One region of the Pantoea phyllosphaerae genome, then DNA from elsewhere that is predicted to be linked to it. Evidence: predicted binding sites of a transcription regulator. Region 1 holds the regulator's gene; each other region holds the start of a gene.

Region 1 (6,053 bases):
ATATTCACGACGCCGCGCAACTGCGCAAGGCGGAGCTGGCGTTCAGCGCCGCGCGCCTCGCCACGCTTGAACTAGGACCGGCCACCATCGGCCTGCCTTTCCTGCGCCATATTCACCGCACGCTGTTCCAGGATGTCTACGCCTGGGCGGGCGAGCTGCGCACTATTGATATCTGGCGCGACGACACGCCGTTTTGCCACTTCGAGTACATCGAAAAAGAGGGCAATGCGCTGATGGACGCGCTGGAAGAGGAGGAGGGGTTGCGCAATCTGGAAGAGGCGGATTTCGCGGCGCGTATCGCGCACTACTACTGCGAAATCGCGATGCTGCATCCGTTCCGCGAAGGCAACGGTCGCACCCAGCGCATCTTCTTCGAGCAGCTGGCGCTGCATGCCGGCTATTTTCTCGACTGGCAGAAGGTTGAGCCAGCAGAGTGGCACCAGGCCAGTCAGGCGGGTGCAGACGGCGATCTGGCGCCGCTGGAGGCGCTCTTTGCCCGCGTCGTGAGTCGCGCCAGCCTGTAAAACGCGTAGAATAGCAGCGGTTTTCTCAGTCAGGACGGACTATGCTGCTGCTTATCGACAACTATGATTCCTTTACCTGGAATCTTTATCAATACTTCTGCGAGCTTGGCGCGCAGGTGCGCGTAGTACGCAACGACGCCATCACGCTGGAAGAGATGGCGGCGCTGCCGCTGTCGCATCTGGTGATTTCGCCAGGGCCCTGTACGCCCGACGAGTCAGGCATTTCGATGGCGGCGATCCGCCACTTTGCCGGGCGCATTCCGGTGCTCGGCGTCTGCCTGGGCCACCAGGCGATCGCCCAGGCCTATGGCGCAAGCATCGTGCGCGCCCGCCAGGCGATGCACGGCAAAACCTCTGCAATTGCCCACAACCAGCGCGGTGTGTTCCGCAACCTTAACCATCCCCTGACCGTGACGCGCTACCACTCTCTGATCGTGGCGTGGGACTCACTGCCTGACGCGTTCGAGATCACCGCCTGGAGCCTGAGAGAGGGCGAACCGGATGAGATCATGGGCTTTCGCCATCGTGAAATGGCGCTGGAAGGGGTGCAGTTTCATCCGGAAAGCATTCTGAGCGAGCAAGGGCACCAGCTGCTGCGTAATTTTCTTGAATCCTGAAGTTATGTTTGCCTTCAGATGATTTATTATGCATATTTTATGACTATTATTTCACTTTGGCTCAATAAATAATCAAAGGTGGTCGTCGATGGCAGCGGAGAAAATTGCGGTAACTCGGGAAACGTTCGATAACGTCATTTTGCCTGTTTATGCACCCGCGCAGTTCGTGCCGGTCAAAGGCAAGGGCAGCCGCGTCTGGGATCAGCAGGGCAAAGAGTATATCGACTTTTCCGGCGGCATCGCCGTTACGGCGCTGGGACACTGTCATCCGGCGCTGGTCGAGGCGCTGAAAACGCAGGGCGAAACCCTGTGGCATCTGAGTAACGTTTTCACCAACGAGCCTGCGCTGCGCCTTGCCAGCAAGCTTATCGCCGCCACCTTCGCCGATCGCGTCTTCTTCGCCAACTCCGGCGCGGAAGCGAACGAGGCGGCTTTCAAGCTGGCGCGCTACTACGCCTGCCAGCGCCACAGCCCGTTCAAAAGCAAAATTATCGCCTTCCACAATGCGTTTCACGGCCGCACGCTGTTTACCGTTTCCGTCGGCGGACAGCCGAAATATTCTGACGGCTTTGGGCCAAAACCGGCGGATATCGTGCACGTTCCTTTCAACGATCTTGAGGCGGTAAAAGCGGTTATCGACGATCATACCTGCGCCATTGTGGTCGAGCCGATTCAGGGCGAGGGCGGCGTAATGCCCGCGACGCCAGAGTTTATGCAGGGGCTGCGCGCGCTGTGCGATAAGCATCAGGCGCTGCTGGTGCTGGACGAGGTGCAGAGCGGCATGGGGCGCAGCGGCAAGCTCTTCGCCTGTGAGCACTACGGCGTGACGCCGGATATTCTTACCACCGCCAAAGCGCTGGGCGGCGGTTTCCCGGTCAGCGCCATGCTGACCACTCACGAGATCGCCTCAACCATGTCGCCGGGCGTACACGGCACCACCTATGGCGGCAATCCACTCGCCTGCGCGGTTGCGGAAGCGGCGCTGGACGTGATCAATACGCCGGAGGTGCTGGAAGGCGTTCAGGCGCGTCGCGAGCAGTTCGTCGCCGCGCTAAAGGCGCTCGACGCGAAGCGGGATCTCTTTTCGGAGATTCGCGGCAAAGGGCTGCTGATCGGCGCGGCGCTAAAGCCGCAGCACGCCGGTAAGGCGCGCGACATCCTTAACGCCGCCGCGGCGGAAGGCGTGATGGTGCTGGTGGCGGGCACCGACGTGATCCGTTTCGCGCCGTCGCTGGTGATTGAGCCCACCGATATCGAAGAGGGCATGGCGCGCTTCGCCCGTGCGGTAGAACGCGCGTTGACCGCCTGACTATCCTTTCCGCAAATGTCTGATGAGCCAGCGGCCATGGTGCGGCCGCTGGCTCCACGCCAGCGACGAGATGGTATGCATCACGTTAAGATGCTCCAGAATGCGCTTCACATGCTGCTCCAGAATCGTCGTCGGCCCTTCATCCAGGTTCTCTACGCCCGCCATCACGTTAGTTTGCGATCCCGGTCCGTCATACTCCAGCCGCTGCTGGCAGCGCTGCAGCGCCACTTCACACGACTGCAGATAGCGCTGCGCCAGGTCCGGCGTCAGCATGGTGTGCTCGCGGGCGAGGATGGTCATGGCGTTGATATGCTCGACGATAAACTGGCTGTGCGTCACCCACAGGCGCATATCTTTCAGGTACTGGGCGTTGAAGCCCGGCTCCTGCATCGCCTGGTTGAGCGAGTTGAAGAGCGCGTTATGCGCCTGATTGACCTGCATGCGCTGCCAGGCCAGCTTCTTCGCCTCCTGCTCCGGCCCCAGCAGCAGCCGCAGCGCATCCTGATAGGTTTCCAGCGCGTCGTGGGCGTTTTGACGCAGCAGCCCGCTTTGCCACTGCGGCCACAGCCACAGCATACCGCCGAAGGCGATCAGGCAGCCCATTAGCGTGTCCATCAGACGCGGCAGCAAGAACTGCGCGCCGTTCAGCGACAATAGCTGCAGCGAATAAACCGCCGTCACGGTAAAGCCGATCATCGACCAGCCGTAATATTTACGCGTCACCAGATAACTCACCAGCGTCACTATCAGCATAAACAGCAGCACCAGCGATTCCGGCACCGCGAAACGCAGCGAGGCGGCGGCGATCGCCAGGCCGGCAAAGGTACCCAGCGCCCGGTGCTGGATGCGCACCCGCGTGGCGCTGTAGCCGTTCTGGCTGACGAACATAATGGTCATCAGGATCCAGTAGGGTTTGGGAATATCGAACAGCAGCGCCAGCGCGCTGCCGAACATCAGCATCACGGCGAAGCGCGCCGCGGTGCGCAGCGCGGCGGACTTCAGCGAAAGATAGCTGCGCAGCGCGGGCAGCAGCGGCAGGCGGCGCTGGCGATCGGTCATCAGGTCACGCTGATAGAGCGGTTTTTGCGTGCGCAGCACGCGCGCGATGCGGCTGAAGTGGTAGGAGCAGAAGTGGCCCACGGGATTGTCGGGATGCTGGCGGGCGATCTTCTCCAGCGCGCCGAGCGGCTTATCCATATCGAATCGACTCGGCAACTGATGGTAGAGAATGGCGTCGGCCAGCGCGCGCAGCCGCGCCGAGATGATTTTGGCGTTCCAGCGGATCACCGCTTCCGCATGGCTGCGCTCTACCAGCTTCTGCACCTCTTCCGGCTGATGCAGGCTGACGGAGATATGCTCCTGCAGGTCGAGCGCCACCTGGAACGCGCGCGTCAGACGTTTATGGCTGTTGTCGCGGCTGGCGGAGAGCATATGCATCTGCTGATAACAGGTATTGATCAGATCGACCGCTTTCTGCTGGCGCGCCAGCAGCGGCGGCAGCGCCTTTTCCGGGTCGGTAAGCTGGGTCAGCAGGGTATATTTCGCGTCGCAGTAGTCCGCCAGCTCGCGGTAGATCAGGCTCAGGGTTTCGCGCATCGGCTGCTCTTTCCAGAGCCAGAACCAGAACCAGTTAAAGAGTCCGTACCAGAGCGTGCCGCCGATATAGAGCAGCGGTGGCACATAGATTGGCATGCGGCCGATCAGGCTCAGGGTAAAGATGGCCGCCACCAGCGTGCCGGAGAGCAGACGGCCGTGCAGCGGGCTGATTTCGCCGGTGACGCCCAGCAGCAGCGGCAGGGCAAAGAGCACCGCAGGCAGCGGTACCCCTTTCAGGGTTAATAGCTGGATGAGAAAGCTGCCGAGCGCGAACAGCGAGCCGCCGACGATCAGACGTTTGAAGAAGCGTTTATGGGGCGTATCCAGGCCCGCCACGTTGCAGCAGGCGGGAACCAGAGAGAAGAGCAGCCCTTTTTGCAGATCGCCGAATAACCAGCCGAGCGCCACCGGAATGCAGAGCACCAGCGTCTGCCGCAGGGCATAGTTAACTTCGGGGTGATAGATGATTCGGCGCCACATCACTTCACTAAAAGCAGTAGCGGCGTAACGGTGACATCACGCCGTGTATGAGAGGAAATCAGCGGGTGCCGTAAACGACAATGGTTTTGCCGTGTGCGGAAATCAGATTCTGGTCTTCCAACATTTTCAAAATGCGGCCCACGGTTTCGCGCGAGCAACCAACGATTTGGCCAATTTCCTGACGAGTAATTTTGATTTGCATGCCGTCGGGATGCGTCATGGCGTCTGGCTGCTTCGCCAGGTTAAGCAGGGTTTGTGCAATACGTCCGGTCACGTCGAGGAAAGCTAAATTGCCCACTTTTTCCGATGTAACCTGCAGACGGCGCGCCATCTGCGAAGAGAGACGCATTAAAATATCCGGATTCACCTGGATAAGCTGGCGGAATTTCTTGTAGGAAATTTCCGCTACTTCGCACGCGGTTTTCGCACGTACCCAGGCGCTGCGCTCCTGACCTTCTTCAAACAGGCCAAGCTCACCGATAAAATCACCCTGATTCAGGTAAGAGAGGATCATCTCTTTGCCCTCTTCATCTTTGATCAGCACCGCAACGGAACCTTTCACGATGTAGTAGAGGGTTTCAGCCTTCTCACCCTGATGAATCAGCGTACTTTTGGATGGATATTTGTGAATATGGCAATGGGACAGGAACCATTCGAGTGTAGGGTCTGTTTGCGGTTTGCCGAGAACCATTCGCTATTATCCTCTATTGTAATCGTGCCCAAAACGCGGGGGGATTAATCCCTGCCAGGCGATGAAAGCTTCAAGCGTTTCTCCTGAAGGAGATTATTCGGGCCTTATTTTGCGCCAGGCGCTTGATGTGTCCCGTCTTCGTCCTTAACAGAACGAACTATTTTCAGCACTGTTTGTAGCACAGCTTTTGCCGACTGTCTTCTGTTGTCTCGCTTCAGCAGAGGGGGGATTACTCTGGATTGCTGTTTGTCAGGCGAACGCGTACTCTGGCGGCAAACGGGCTATTCTTGAGGTGGAAACATGCAGGCAAGAGTGAAGTGGGTCGAAGGATTAACCTTTCTCGGTGAGTCGTCGTCAGGGCATCAGATCCTGATGGACGGCAACTCGGGCGATAAAGCGCCCAGTCCGATGGAGATGGTGCTGATGGCCGCGGGCGGCTGCAGCGCCATCGACGTGGTCTCTATTTTGCAAAAAGGCCGTAACGATGTGGTGGACTGCGAGGTGAAACTCACCTCGGAGCGTCGTGAAGAGGCGCCGCGCCTGTTTACCCATATCAATCTGCATTTCGTGGTGACCGGCAAGGCGCTGAGCGATAAAGCGGTGGCGCGCGCGGTGGATCTCTCGGCGGAGAAGTACTGTTCGGTGGCGTTAATGCTGGGCAAGGGCGTAGAGATGACCCACAGCTACGAAGTGGTCGCGCTGTAAAACGTAAACTTTTTGGCAAGGTGCTCACGCGGGTGAGAGGGGCCGATCGCAACGTCGCTCAAGGCATCCATGCTCGCTCGGCCCGCGACATCCCTGTCGCGGGACGCTTTGCTCTTCTGCCCATCTCGCCC
Region 2 (6,053 bases), on a different contig from region 1:
GGCTCAGCACCACTTCGCCCCAGTTGCCCTGAATCTTGTTGTCGCCTTTCAGCGCCCTGGTGAGGTTGATCGCCTCCTGCGCCATCTGCGCATTCAGCTGCTGCAGCTGGCGGATTTCGTGCGCCAGCGTGTGACGCTCACGCGCCTCCTGGCCGAAGCTGTCATGCACCTGGCGGCGAAACCCGTCCAGCTGTTCGCGCAGCGGGCCGATCAGGCTGTTCAGGCTCTGGCGGTTCTGCTCGTCGACGCGGCGGCCGCTGTTTTCGAAGATGCGGTTGGCAAGATTTTCGAACTGCGCGCTGAGGCGCTGCTCGCTGCTGGTGAGCAGGCGCTGCTTCTCTTCGGCGGCGAAGCGCGTCTCTTCAAGGCGGATGGTTACCTCGCGCAGCTCGGCCTCCTGCGCGCTGTTGACCTCTAGCTGGTTACGCAGCTCGCGGTTAAGCTGTTCGCATTCGCCGCGCCAGTAGTCGAGCTGTTGCAGCCGCTCCTGCGCGCCGCTCAGCGCGCCGTGCAGCTGGCGCAGCTCCTGTTCACGCTGCTGCAGCTGTTGCTGGAGCTGTTCAAGCTGCTGCTGCTGACGCTGCTGCGCCTCCTGCTGCAAACGCCGCTCGGTGGCAAAGCTGGCGGCCTGATGGCCAGCGCGCAGCTGCGCCAGCATCCAGCCGATACCCAGTCCGGCGAGCGCCAGACAGGCGCTAATAATAATCTGCTGATCCATGGTTCCCTCGCGACGCGCATTGCTCGGGAAAAGGTAAAGTCGGCCTGTATGAATGTCCAGACTATTTTCGGGCGGTTTTCACCCCCACGGCAGGCGCTATAGCGCTTTGACCTGCAGCTCGCCCGCTTTCCATGCGTCGGTAAGGAAAAAGGGCATCGGCATCAGCCATTCATCCCCTTTTACCCGCGCCGGATAGACAAAGACGTTGCCGCCCCAGGTGAACGCCACGGACTGCGTCTCTCCCTCTTTCACCGTCGCCTTGCCCGCCATGCTGGCAAAGCCGGCGTTGCTGCCAACGTGGAATTTCTCCATGCGCCAGCGCACCGGCGCGTGCGGCGGCCAGGGCTGAGCCTGATGAAAACGGAAAATCTCATCGTGGCTCAGCAGGCTTTCGCGCACCGTCGGCCACAGCGCCGCCTTCAGGAAATATTGATCGGTAAAGCGCGCGCTGCCGCTGTAGCGGGCGATAAAGTCGCGCATCGCCTGTGCCATCTTGCTGAAGACGCCGTTACAGCCGCCCCACATGCCCGCCAGCAGCAGCTCGGTATGGGAAAAGTAGTCGCGCATATGGTGGAACCAGTACGGCGAGGCGAGCCAGGCGTCGACCGCCGCCGCTTCGCGCTCCGACAGCAGCGAGTCGGCGTCACGGATAATAAAGCGTTTGACGCCGGGATCGTCCATCACCAGAAAACGCCACAGCGTCGGGTAGATCGCCTTTTCCTGCGACATATCGACCAGGTCCACGTGCGGCTGATTGAGACGCTGCCACACATGCTGCGGCACGCTCTGATCGAGATAAATGCGGCAGCGCCAGCCGGGATAGAGTTGCTGCGCGACCTCAACGTTTTTAATCAGCGTTTCGCAGTAGCGCGGCTGACCGCCATAGAGGCTGAAGGCGATCGCGTTCTGTTCGGGTTTCGTCAGATCGATCGGTTCCGGCCGCGCCGCCGGGAAGGGATAACGCTGCCCCTGGCGAAAACGCGCGTCTGCGCCGTTCAGCGCTTCCAGGCCATATTTCGCCAGCGCCTCTCGCTTGCCCATCCAGCCGCACAGCTCCGCCAGCCCGTCCAGCCAGGTTTCCGAAGCGGTGGCGCGCACCGCAGGCGGCGCCTGATAGATTTTCTGATAGACGCGGTAAGATTTGCTGTAGTGGCCAAGCCGCATCAAGCAGAGCGCATAGTCGCTCAGTACCTGCATCTGATTTGGCATGATGCGCAGTACCTCTTCGCAGCAGCTGGCGGCGGCGGCGTAATCCTGCTGCGCCATATGCTGGCGAAAGCGGGCGGCGGCATTTTCAAGGCGCGCCTGCATGGCGGCGGGAGAAGCAGTTAAGGCGGATTTGTGTCGTGGCGGCGTGTGGCGCATCGGGCAATCCTCGCTTTTGCTGTAAAGAGCAACGGCAGCGCGCAGAAGCGCTGCCTGAAAGCGTTATAACAAACGGCGCGCCGCTTCGACCACAATTTTTACCGCATCGCTCTCGGTTTGCTTCATGGCGGCCGCATCCGGGATCTCTTTCTGGGTACGGTTGACGATGACGCCCGCCACCATGCCCGCGCGCAGCCCCTGGCTGGCGCACATCGTCAGCAGCGTCGCAGATTCCATCTCATAGTTAAGCACGCCCATCTGCTGCCACTCCTTCATTGAGTTCTGGAAGCGGCTGACCACGCGGCCGGAGAAGGTGTCGTAACGCTCCTGGCCTGGATAGAAGGTGTCAGACGATGCGGTTACGCCGATATGGGTGGTCGCGCCGCTCGCTTCTGCCGCCGCGACCAGCGCGGTGGTGCAGGCAAAATCCGCTACGGCGGGAAATTCCAGCGGCGCGAAGTGCTGGCTGGCACCGTCGAGGCGCACCGCGCCGGTAGTCACCAGCACGTCGCCGACGTTAATGTGCGGCTGAATAGCACCGGTGGTGCCGACGCGCAGGAAGGTGCGCACGCCAAGCTGCGCCAGCTCCTCTACTGCGATAGAGGTTGACGGGCCGCCGATACCGGTGGAGCAGACTACCACTGGCTTACCGTCCAGCTTCGCCAGCCAGGAAGTGAACTCCCGGTGCGACGCCAGCGGCTGGGCATCCGCCATCAGTCCGGCAATTTTCTTTACGCGCTCCGGATCGCCGGGAACGATTGCCAGGGTCGCGCCCTGCAGATCGGCTTTGGTCAGGCCAAGGTGGAAAACGTCAGACATAGCAAACTCCTGAACAGGGAAGTGAAGCGCGCCACTCTACGTCAGCGCAGCGCAAATTTGTGTGATAACAGTCACTATCAAAAATGAAAGTTACATTTTACATAGAAAGCAATGAGATCTGAGTCACATAACCAAGCCATTCAGAACGCCATTGCTACAAGCTGTGTGCGTCGGGCTTCGCAGCAATGTTAAAGAGGAGAGTGTTTTTGCTTGCTCCCTACTCTGTACCCGGTCTCTGGTCCAGGCGTCATCTGGCCAGGCTATAGTTACGTGATTGCGCTACTGCCAGCACGGAGAAAAAAATGAAAACCGAAGACAATATGGCACAAAAATCATCGACGGGCGGCTTTGCACCTGCAGTCCAGCCGACCGCCTCAACCACGATTCACACCGACAGCCCGGATATCCAGGCAGGCGAAACCTCAGTGCCGAGCCAGGGCGAAAATATGCCCGCTTACTACGCCAGACCGAAAGAGGCGAACGGTCCGCTGCCGGTAGTGCTGGTGGTGCAGGAGATCTTTGGCGTGCACGAGCATATCCGTGATATCTGCCGTCGGCTGGCGCTGGAGGGCTATCTGGCCGTGGCGCCGGAACTCTATTTCCGCGAAGGCGATCCGAACGATTATAACGATATCCCCACCCTGTTCAGCGAGCTGGTCAGCAAAGTGCCGGACAGCCAGGTGCTCTCCGATCTCGACCATGCCGCCAACTGGGCCGGCCGCAACGGCGGCGATATTCGCCGCATGGGCATTACCGGCTTCTGCTGGGGCGGTCGCATCAGCTGGCTTTATGCCGCGCACAATCCGCAGCTGCGCGCTGCCGTCGCCTGGTATGGTCGCCTCATCGGCGAGAAAACCATGAAGCAGCAGAAGCATCCGATCGATATCGCCGTGGATCTCGGCGCGCCGGTGCTGGGCCTCTACGGCGGCCAGGACGATGGCATTCCGCTCGAGAGCGTGGAGCAGATGCGTCAGGCGCTGCACGCCGCTAACGCCAAAGCGGAGATCGTCGTCTATCCCGATGCGGGCCACGCCTTCAACGCCGACTATCGTCCGAGCTATCACGCCGAATCGGCGCAGGATGGCTGGGCGCGCATGCTGACGTGGTTTAAGCAGTTCGGCGTCGCCTGATGACGCACGCAATAAAAAAGGGGCGCCGCAGCGCCCCATCCTCAGCAGCAACACCTTACACTCCGGCGTTTTCGCCGCGCAGTCTCTTCGCCGCCTCGACCATGTTCGCCAGCGCCTGACGGGTTTCCGTCCAGCCGCGCGTTTTCAGGCCGCAATCTGGGTTGACCCACAGACGCGCTTCCGGGATGCACTGCGCGGCTTTACGCAGCAGATTCTCCATCCACTCGACGCTCGGCACGTTCGGCGAATGAATATCGTAAACGCCGGGGCCGATTTCGTTCGGATACTCAAATACTTTAAAGGCTTCCAGCAGATCCATATCGGAACGCGAGGTTTCGATAGTGATGACGTCGGCATCCAGCGCCGCGATGGACGCCATGATGTCGTTGAATTCGCAATAACACATATGGGTGTGGATCTGGGTGTCGTCTTTCGCCACCGCGGCGTTAAGGCGGAAGGCGTCTACCGCCCATGTCAGGTAGGCGGCCCAGTCAGACTGGTGCAGCGGCAGGCCTTCGCGCAGCGCCGGCTCGTCAATCTGGATAATGCCGATGCCCGCCGCTTCGAGATCGGCGACCTCGTCGCGCAGCGCCAGCGCGATTTGCTTCGCAATGGTTTCACGCGACACGTCTTCGCGCGGGAAGGACCAGCAGAGAATGGTTACCGGGCCGGTCAGCATTCCTTTCACCGGCTTGCTGGTCAGCGACTGCGCATAGGTCGCCCACTCCACGGTAATCGGCCGCGGACGGCTGACGTCGCCGATAATCACCGGCGGCTTGACGCAGCGCGAGCCGTAACTCTGTACCCAGCCGTTCTGGGTGAAGACGAACCCCTCCAGGTTCTCGCCGAAATACTCCACCATATCGTTACGCTCCGCTTCACCGTGCACCAGCACGTCGAGGCCCAGACGCTCCTGTTCGGCGATCGCCTGTTTGATATGCTGCGCGATGCCGGTGCGGTAGCTGCTGCCGTCGATATTGCCTTTTTTGAAGTCGAGGCGTAGCCCGCGGATCTCAGTGGTCTGGGGAAAGGAGCCGATGGTAGTGGTCGGCCAGGCGGGCAGATTAAAGCGGCTGCGCTGGGCACGGGCGCGGACGGCGTAAGCGCTGGCGCGTTCGGTATCCTGCGCGGAGATCGCCGCCAGACGCCTGCCGACCGCCGCGTTGTGGACGCGGCTGGAGTGGGCGCGATGGCGAATGGGCGCACTCCAGGCCTCCAGCGAGGCCGCGTCGTTATGGTTGAGCGCGTCGCTCAGCAGCTTTAGTTCGCTGCATTTCTGCAGCGCGAAGGCGAACCAGCTTTTGACTTCATCGTCGAGGCGGGTCTCTGCATTCAGATCGATCGGGCTGTGCAGCAGCGAACATGAGGTGCCGATCCACAGCCGTTCACGCTGGCCGACCAGCGGCTGTAGGCGTTCGAACCAGCGGCTCAGGTCGGCGCGCCAGACGTTGCGGCCGTTGATAACGCCCAGCGACAGCAGCCACGTCGCCGGCAGCAGCTGGTTTAGCTGCGCAAGGTCGTCGCGACCGTGCACCAGATCGACATGCAGCCCCTGCACCGGCAGCGCGCGAATGACCTCAAGGTTCTGCCCGATGCTGTCGAAATAGGTGGTCAGCAGCAGCTTCACGTTGCCCTGCAGCGCCTGGTAAGCGGGCCTGAACGCTTCGCGCCACGCCTGCGGCAGCTCCAGCGACAGCGCCGGCTCGTCAATCTGCACCCACTCGACGTCGCGCTTTTTCAGCTCGGCCAGCAGCTGCTGGTAAACCGGCAGAAGATCATTCAGCAGCGACAGGCGATCAAACGGCTCGCCTTTAACTTTGCCGAGCCAGATATAGGTCACCGGGCCGAGCAGCACCGGCTTCACCTTGTGGCCCAGCGCCAGCGCCTCGTCCACTTCGTCCAGCAGCTGGGTCCAGGCGAGCCTGAACGACTGGCCTTTTGTGAACTCCGGCACGATATAGTGATAGTTGGTGTTAAACCATTTGGTCATCTCGGCGGCGGCGGCAGGTTCGCCGGTGGGC
Region 3 (6,053 bases), on a different contig from region 1:
TCCCCTTTGCGCTGCTGCACAACCTCAAGCACAACAAGGTGCTGCACGAGCGCGTGGTCTTTTTGACGCTGCGCACCGAAGATGCGCCTTACGTGCATAACGTGCGCCGCGTCGCCATCGAACAGCTGTCGCCAACCTTCTGGCGCGTGGTGGCCAGCTACGGCTGGCGCGAAACGCCCAATGTAGAGGAGATTTTCCACCGCTGCGGGCTGGAAGGGCTTAACTGCCGGATGATGGAGACCTCGTTCTTTATGTCGCACGAGTCGCTGATTATAGGCAAACGTCCCTGGTATCTGCGCCTGCGCGGCAAGCTCTTCCTGGCGCTGCAGCGCAACGCGCTGCGCGCGCCTGACCAGTTTGAGATCCCGCCGAACCGGGTTATCGAGCTCGGCACCCAGGTCGAGATCTGAACGTTACCAGCGCAGGGCGACGCAGAGTCCGCCGCCCTCACGCTGGCTGAAGCGCAGCTGCATGCCGTGCAGCTGCGCGACGTTGCGCACAATCGACAATCCCAGCCCGCTGCCGCTCTTCTCCTGTCCCGGCGGCCGCCAGAACCGCTCACCCAGACGCTGCATCTCCGCCTCGCTCAGGCCCGCGCCATTATCCTCAACGCGCAGCCCGCGGTTCTCCAGCACTATCCGGACGTCGCTGCCTTCCGGCGTATAGCGAATGGCGTTGTCCAGCAGGTTGCGCACCAGCAGCGACAGCAGCAGCGGATGACCCTGCATAACCGGCTCGGCAAGCGTTTCCAGACGCAGCGCGACGCCAGCGCGATCGGCGTGTGGCAGCTGCTCAGCCAGTGCCTCCTGCAGCAGGCTATGGAGGTCGACTGGCTGAAACGCCTCGCGCGCGTCCTCCGCCTCGGCGCGCGACAGCGTCAGCAGCTGATCCACCAGCCGCGTAGCGCGCTGAATACCGGCGTCCAGCTGGCGCAACGCATGCTGGCGCATCCCCTCGTCGTCAGCGGCAAGCTGCACTACCTCGCTCTGCACGCGCAGCGCCGCCAGCGGGCTGCGTAGCTCGTGGGCGGCGTCGGAGGTAAAGCGGCGCTCGCGCTGCACCATGGCGCTGATGCGGCTGAACAGCCCGTTCAGCGCTTCCGTTAGCGGTCTGACCTCCAGCGGCACCCGCCCGGCGTCCAGCGGTCTGTCGTCGTCCGGCGCGCGCTGTGCCAGCAGTTGCGTAATGCGCTTGAGCGGGCGCAGCTCGCGCCATACCAGGCCAAGCAGCAGCAGCAGCATCAGCGGCAGCGCGATAAGCCAGGGCAGAATGCTGCTTTGCACCAGCGCTTTCGCCATATCGTCGCGGTATTCCCACTCCTGGCCCACCACGATGCGGTGCTGGCCGTCCGGCGTCGTCAGCCAGACAAAGCGCCAGTCGTCATCGTCGTCGATTAACCGCCCGTCGTGAAATCCCTGCGCCTCGGCGTCGAACGGGAGCATTCTGCCGTTTTCGCCGTCGTTCAGCACCGGCCTGCCGTCTCGGGTGAAAATAGCAAAGGCGAGCGCGTCGTCATCCTGATCGCCGCGATGGTGGCGCAGCAGCGCCTTGTTTTTAGGCAGCGTAGCGTCAGCGGGCGCGGTGAGGTCAAGCGCCATCAGGCGTTTGGCGAACAGCAGCTGCTGGGTGTCGAACAGTTCGTTAATGGTATCGCGCGTCTGTAGCCAGGCGCTCAGGCTGGCGCTGCCCCAGCAGAGGCCAAGCAGCAGCACAAAGCCGACCCCAAGCCGGAGAAACAAGCTCATTGCGGCTCTCCCAGCATATAGCCGACGCCGTGCACGGTGCGGATAAAAGTCGCGCCGAGCTTTTTACGCAGGTGATGAATATGCACTTCCACTGCGTTGCTGGAGACGTCGGCATCCCAGCTGTAGAGCTTCTCTTCCAGCTGCGCACGCGTCAGCACGCGGCCAGGATGGCGTAAAAACAGCTCCAGCAGCGCCAGCTCCCGGCTTTTGAGCGTAACGACCTCGCCATCCAGGGTCACGCTATGGCTGGCAGGTTGCATTATGACGTTACCGTGACGCAGTTCCGGCTGTAGCTGGCCGTGGCGACGCCGGATAAGCGCCTGTAGTCGTGCGGCGACCTCTGTCAGAGCGAAGGGTTTACAGAGATAGTCGTCTGCCCCCAGCTGCAACCCCTCTACGCGCTGATCGAGGGCGTCGCGGGCGGTCAGGATCAGCACCGGCACGTCCGCGCCCTGCTGTCGCCAGTCGCGCAGAATTTCCAGCCCGTCGCGCTGCGGCAGCGAGAGATCGAGGATGACCGCATCCCAGGGGGCGGCATGCAGCGCGGCAAACCCCTCATCGCCGGAAACAAACCAGTCGACGCTGAAACCTAATTTTCCCAGGCCAGCCTTGATGCCATCGCCAATCAGCCGGTCATCCTCAATCAGTAAAATACGCATTTTCCCTCCTGTGTCCGCAAAGGCTTTATACGAAGGAGAACGCTGCTTGTACAGGTGATATCGCTACTTTTCGCTTATTTTTACCTCTTAAGATCCTGTTAAGAACTCCGTGTTTTAATTAGCAGCGTACAAAACACACATTCATGGAAACGAGGTGAAAATATGAAAAAGCATGCCGCACTCTTAGCTATCCTGGCGCTGACCACTGCACCGGTCTTTGCCGCGCCGCAAGGCGGATTTGTCGATGCGAATGCGCCTGCCGTTCAGGCGAAACAGGGAGGTTTTCAGAATGACCAGAGCAGCGTGGTGACCGTCAAGCAGGCGGAAGAGATGAAAGACGACAGCTGGATTACCGTGCGCGGTCAGCTGGAGAAACAGATCGGCGACGAAGATTATCTGTTTCGCGACGCCACCGGCACCATGAAAGTCGAGATCGACCACAAGCGCTGGGAGGGTTTGACCATTACGCCGAAAGATCGCGTTGAGCTGACGGGGGAGCTGGACAAAGATTTCAACAGCATTGAACTTGACGTTAAGCAGGTGCGTAAAGCGCCGTAACGCCTTCCCTGCCGGGCCGCTTCAGCGGCCCTTTTTATCGCCTAAGCCAAATTGGCCTGCGCGCGAGCGAAACGTTTCGATAACGATCACACTTCTCGATTTCCCCCGTTGAGTTACCGCCGCCATTTCATACACTGCCGTCAGCGAAACGTTTCGCTCTGGAGCAGAAAATGAAAAAAGGTCGCCTGTTAAACGCTGAAATCTCTTACCTGATTGCCCGCCTGGGCCATACGGATACGCTGACCATTGCCGATGCCGGCTTGCCGATCCCGGCAGGGCCGCAGCGCATCGATCTGGCGCTGACGCCGGGCACGCCCGATTTTATGCAGGTGGTAAAAGCCGTCACGCTGGAGATGCAGGTGGAAAGCGCCCTGATTGCGGAAGAGATTAAGCAGCATAATCCGCAGCTCCATAGCGAGCTTCTCGCCGTGCTCGAAGCCTTGCAACAGCACCAGGGAAACAAGATTGCAGTACGTTACACCAGTCATGAACAGTTCAAACAACAGACTCAACGCAGTCAGGCGGTCATTCGCAGCGGAGAGTGCTCTCCGTTTGCGAATGTCATCCTGAGCGCTGGCGTCACCTTCTGAGGCCGTTATGCAACCCTTATTACAGCTCCAGGGGATTGAGAAATCCTTTCCCGGCGTAAAGGCGTTAAAGAGCGCGTCGCTGGCGGTCTACCCAGGACGCGTGATGGCGCTGGTAGGCGAGAACGGCGCCGGCAAATCCACCATGATGAAGGTGCTGACCGGCATCTACAGCCGCGATGCGGGTTCGCTGCGCTGGCTGGGTGAAGAGACCACCTTCAGCGGCCCGAAAGCGTCGCAGGAAGCGGGTATCGGCATTATTCATCAGGAACTAAACCTCATTCCGCAGCTGACCGTAGCGGAGAACATTTTTCTGGGACGCGAGTTCGTCAACCGTTTCGGCCGTATTGACTGGAAACGGATGTACGCCGAGGCGGACGCGCTGCTGAAGCGTCTCAACCTGCGTTTCAACAGCCACAAGCTGGTGGGCGATCTTTCGATCGGCGATCAGCAGATGGTGGAGATCGCCAAAGTCCTGAGCTTTAAGTCGCAGGTGATCATTATGGATGAGCCGACCGACGCGCTGACCGATACCGAAACGCTGTCGCTGTTTCGCGTCATCAACGAGCTGAAGGCGCAGGGCTGCGGCATTGTCTATATCTCCCACCGCATGAAAGAGATCTTCGAGATTTGCGACGACGTGACGGTTTTCCGCGACGGCCAGTTTATTGCCGAACGTCCGGTGAATGAGCTCAGCGAAGAGAGCCTGATCGAGATGATGGTCGGGCGCAAGCTGGAAGATCAATACCCACGCCTCGAGCAGGCGCCGGGAGAGATTCGCCTCAAGGTTGAGAACCTCAGCGGACCGGGCGTGCATGAGGTCAGCTTTACGCTGCGCAAAGGCGAGATCCTGGGCGTTTCCGGGCTGATGGGGGCCGGACGCACCGAGCTGATGAAGCTGCTTTACGGCGCCCTGCCGCGCAGCAAAGGCCGCGTCTGGCTCGACGGCCGCGAAGTGGTAACGCGCGCGCCGCAGGATGGTCTGGCCAGCGGCATTGTCTATATCTCCGAGGATCGCAAGCGCGACGGGCTGGTACTGGGCATGTCGGTAAAAGAGAACATGTCGCTGACGGCGCTGCGTTACTTCAGCAACGGCAGCTGCACGCTGAAACACGCCGCTGAGCAGCTGGCGGTGGGCGATTTTATCCGTCTTTTCAATATCAAAACGCCGTCAATGGAGCAGGCAATTGGCCTGCTCTCCGGCGGCAATCAGCAGAAAGTGGCTATCGCGCGCGGGCTGATGACGCGTCCCAACGTGCTGATCCTTGACGAACCGACGCGTGGCGTCGACGTCGGGGCGAAGAAAGAGATTTACCAGCTTATTAATCAGTTCAAGGCCGAAGGGCTAAGCATCATTCTCGTCTCATCGGAGATGCCGGAGGTGCTTGGCATGAGCGACCGCATCCTGGTGATGCATGAAGGCCGTTCCGGCGGCGAATTTACCCGCGAGCAGGCGACGCAGGAATCTTTAATGGCGGCAGCCGTAGGCAAGCAACACAGCGAGGATTTAGTTGTATGAGCACCCAAACCTTACCGTCCAGCCGTCGCTGGTTCAGCAAAGCCTGGCTGATGGAGCAAAAATCGCTGATTGCGCTCATCGTGCTGATCGCGGTGGTGGCGAGCCAGAGCCCTAACTTTTTCACCGTCGCGAACCTGTTCAATATTCTGCAGCAGACCTCGGTCAACGCCATTATGGCGGTCGGCATGACGCTGGTGATCCTCACCTCCGGCATCGATCTCTCGGTGGGATCGCTGCTGGCGCTGACGGGCGCGGTGGCCGCCTCGCTGGTGGGCATAGAGGTCAACGCGCTGGTGGCTGTCGCGGGTGCGCTGGCGCTGGGAGCGGCGATCGGCGCCGTCACAGGCACTATCGTGGCGCGCGGCAAGGTGCAGGCCTTTATCGCCACGCTGGTGATGATGCTGCTGCTGCGCGGCGTCACCATGGTCTACACCGACGGCAGCCCGATTAATACCGGCTTCAACGACAACGCCGATCTCTTCGGCTGGTTCGGCATTGGCCGCCCGCTGGGGATCCCGACGCCGGTGTGGCTGATGGCCGTCGTTTTCCTGCTTGCCTGGTACATGCTGCATCACACGCGCCTTGGTCGTTACATCTACGCGCTGGGCGGCAACGAAGCGGCAACGCGCCTCTCCGGCATTAACGTTAACCGCGTAAAAGTGATCGTCTACGCCCTGAGCGGCATGCTGGCGGCGCTGGCAGGCACCATCGAAGTTGCACGCCTCTCTTCGGCGCAGCCGACGGCGGGTACCGGCTATGAGCTGGACGCGATTGCGGCGGTGGTGCTGGGCGGCACCAGCCTGGCGGGCGGCAAAGGGCGCATTATGGGCACCCTGATTGGCGCGCTGATCCTGGGCTTCCTGAATAACGGCCTGAACCTGATGGGCGTCTCTTCCTACTACCAGATGATCGTAAAAGCGGTGGTAATCCTGCTGGCGGTACTGGTGGATAACAAAAGCAGTAAATAACTCTGACCTTTACACAG

The links. Region 1 encodes CRP, which controls carbon source genes, mostly activating them, when cyclic AMP is high. Its sites were predicted from a motif close to ATGTGANNNNNNTCACAT; they were not measured.
Region 2: udp (uridine phosphorylase) is a predicted target of CRP. The motif match lies at 3,014-3,031, and genes of this name have one in related genera.
Region 3: rbsD (D-ribose pyranase) is a predicted target of CRP. The motif match lies at 3,037-3,054, and genes of this name have one in related genera.

Annotation. Positions count from the first base shown of each region.
Region 1 is NZ_JBPFDE010000006.1:218,096-224,148, forward strand. Features, by position in the region: gene ACR6A7_RS10775 (putative adenosine monophosphate-protein transferase Fic) at 1-524, shown strand, start outside; gene ACR6A7_RS10780 (aminodeoxychorismate synthase component II) at 566-1,141, shown strand; gene argD (bifunctional acetylornithine/succinyldiaminopimelate transaminase) at 1,230-2,450, shown strand; gene ACR6A7_RS10790 (YccS/YhfK family putative transporter) at 2,451-4,526, opposite strand; gene crp (cAMP-activated global transcriptional regulator CRP) at 4,585-5,217, opposite strand; gene ACR6A7_RS10800 (OsmC family protein) at 5,518-5,922, shown strand.
Region 2 is NZ_JBPFDE010000016.1:17,981-24,033, forward strand. Features, by position in the region: gene rmuC (DNA recombination protein RmuC) at 1-718, opposite strand, end outside; gene ACR6A7_RS18030 (tetratricopeptide repeat protein) at 815-2,083, opposite strand; gene udp (uridine phosphorylase) at 2,147-2,902, opposite strand; gene ACR6A7_RS18040 (dienelactone hydrolase family protein) at 3,205-4,032, shown strand; gene metE (5-methyltetrahydropteroyltriglutamate--homocysteine S-methyltransferase) at 4,088-6,053, opposite strand, start outside.
Region 3 is NZ_JBPFDE010000013.1:119,317-125,369, forward strand. Features, by position in the region: gene kup (low affinity potassium transporter Kup) at 1-410, shown strand, start outside; gene qseC (quorum sensing histidine kinase QseC) at 414-1,745, opposite strand; gene qseB (quorum sensing response regulator transcription factor QseB) at 1,742-2,404, opposite strand; gene ACR6A7_RS16835 (YgiW/YdeI family stress tolerance OB fold protein) at 2,567-2,962, shown strand; gene rbsD (D-ribose pyranase) at 3,133-3,552, shown strand; gene rbsA (ribose ABC transporter ATP-binding protein RbsA) at 3,560-5,068, shown strand; gene rbsC (ribose ABC transporter permease) at 5,065-6,036, shown strand.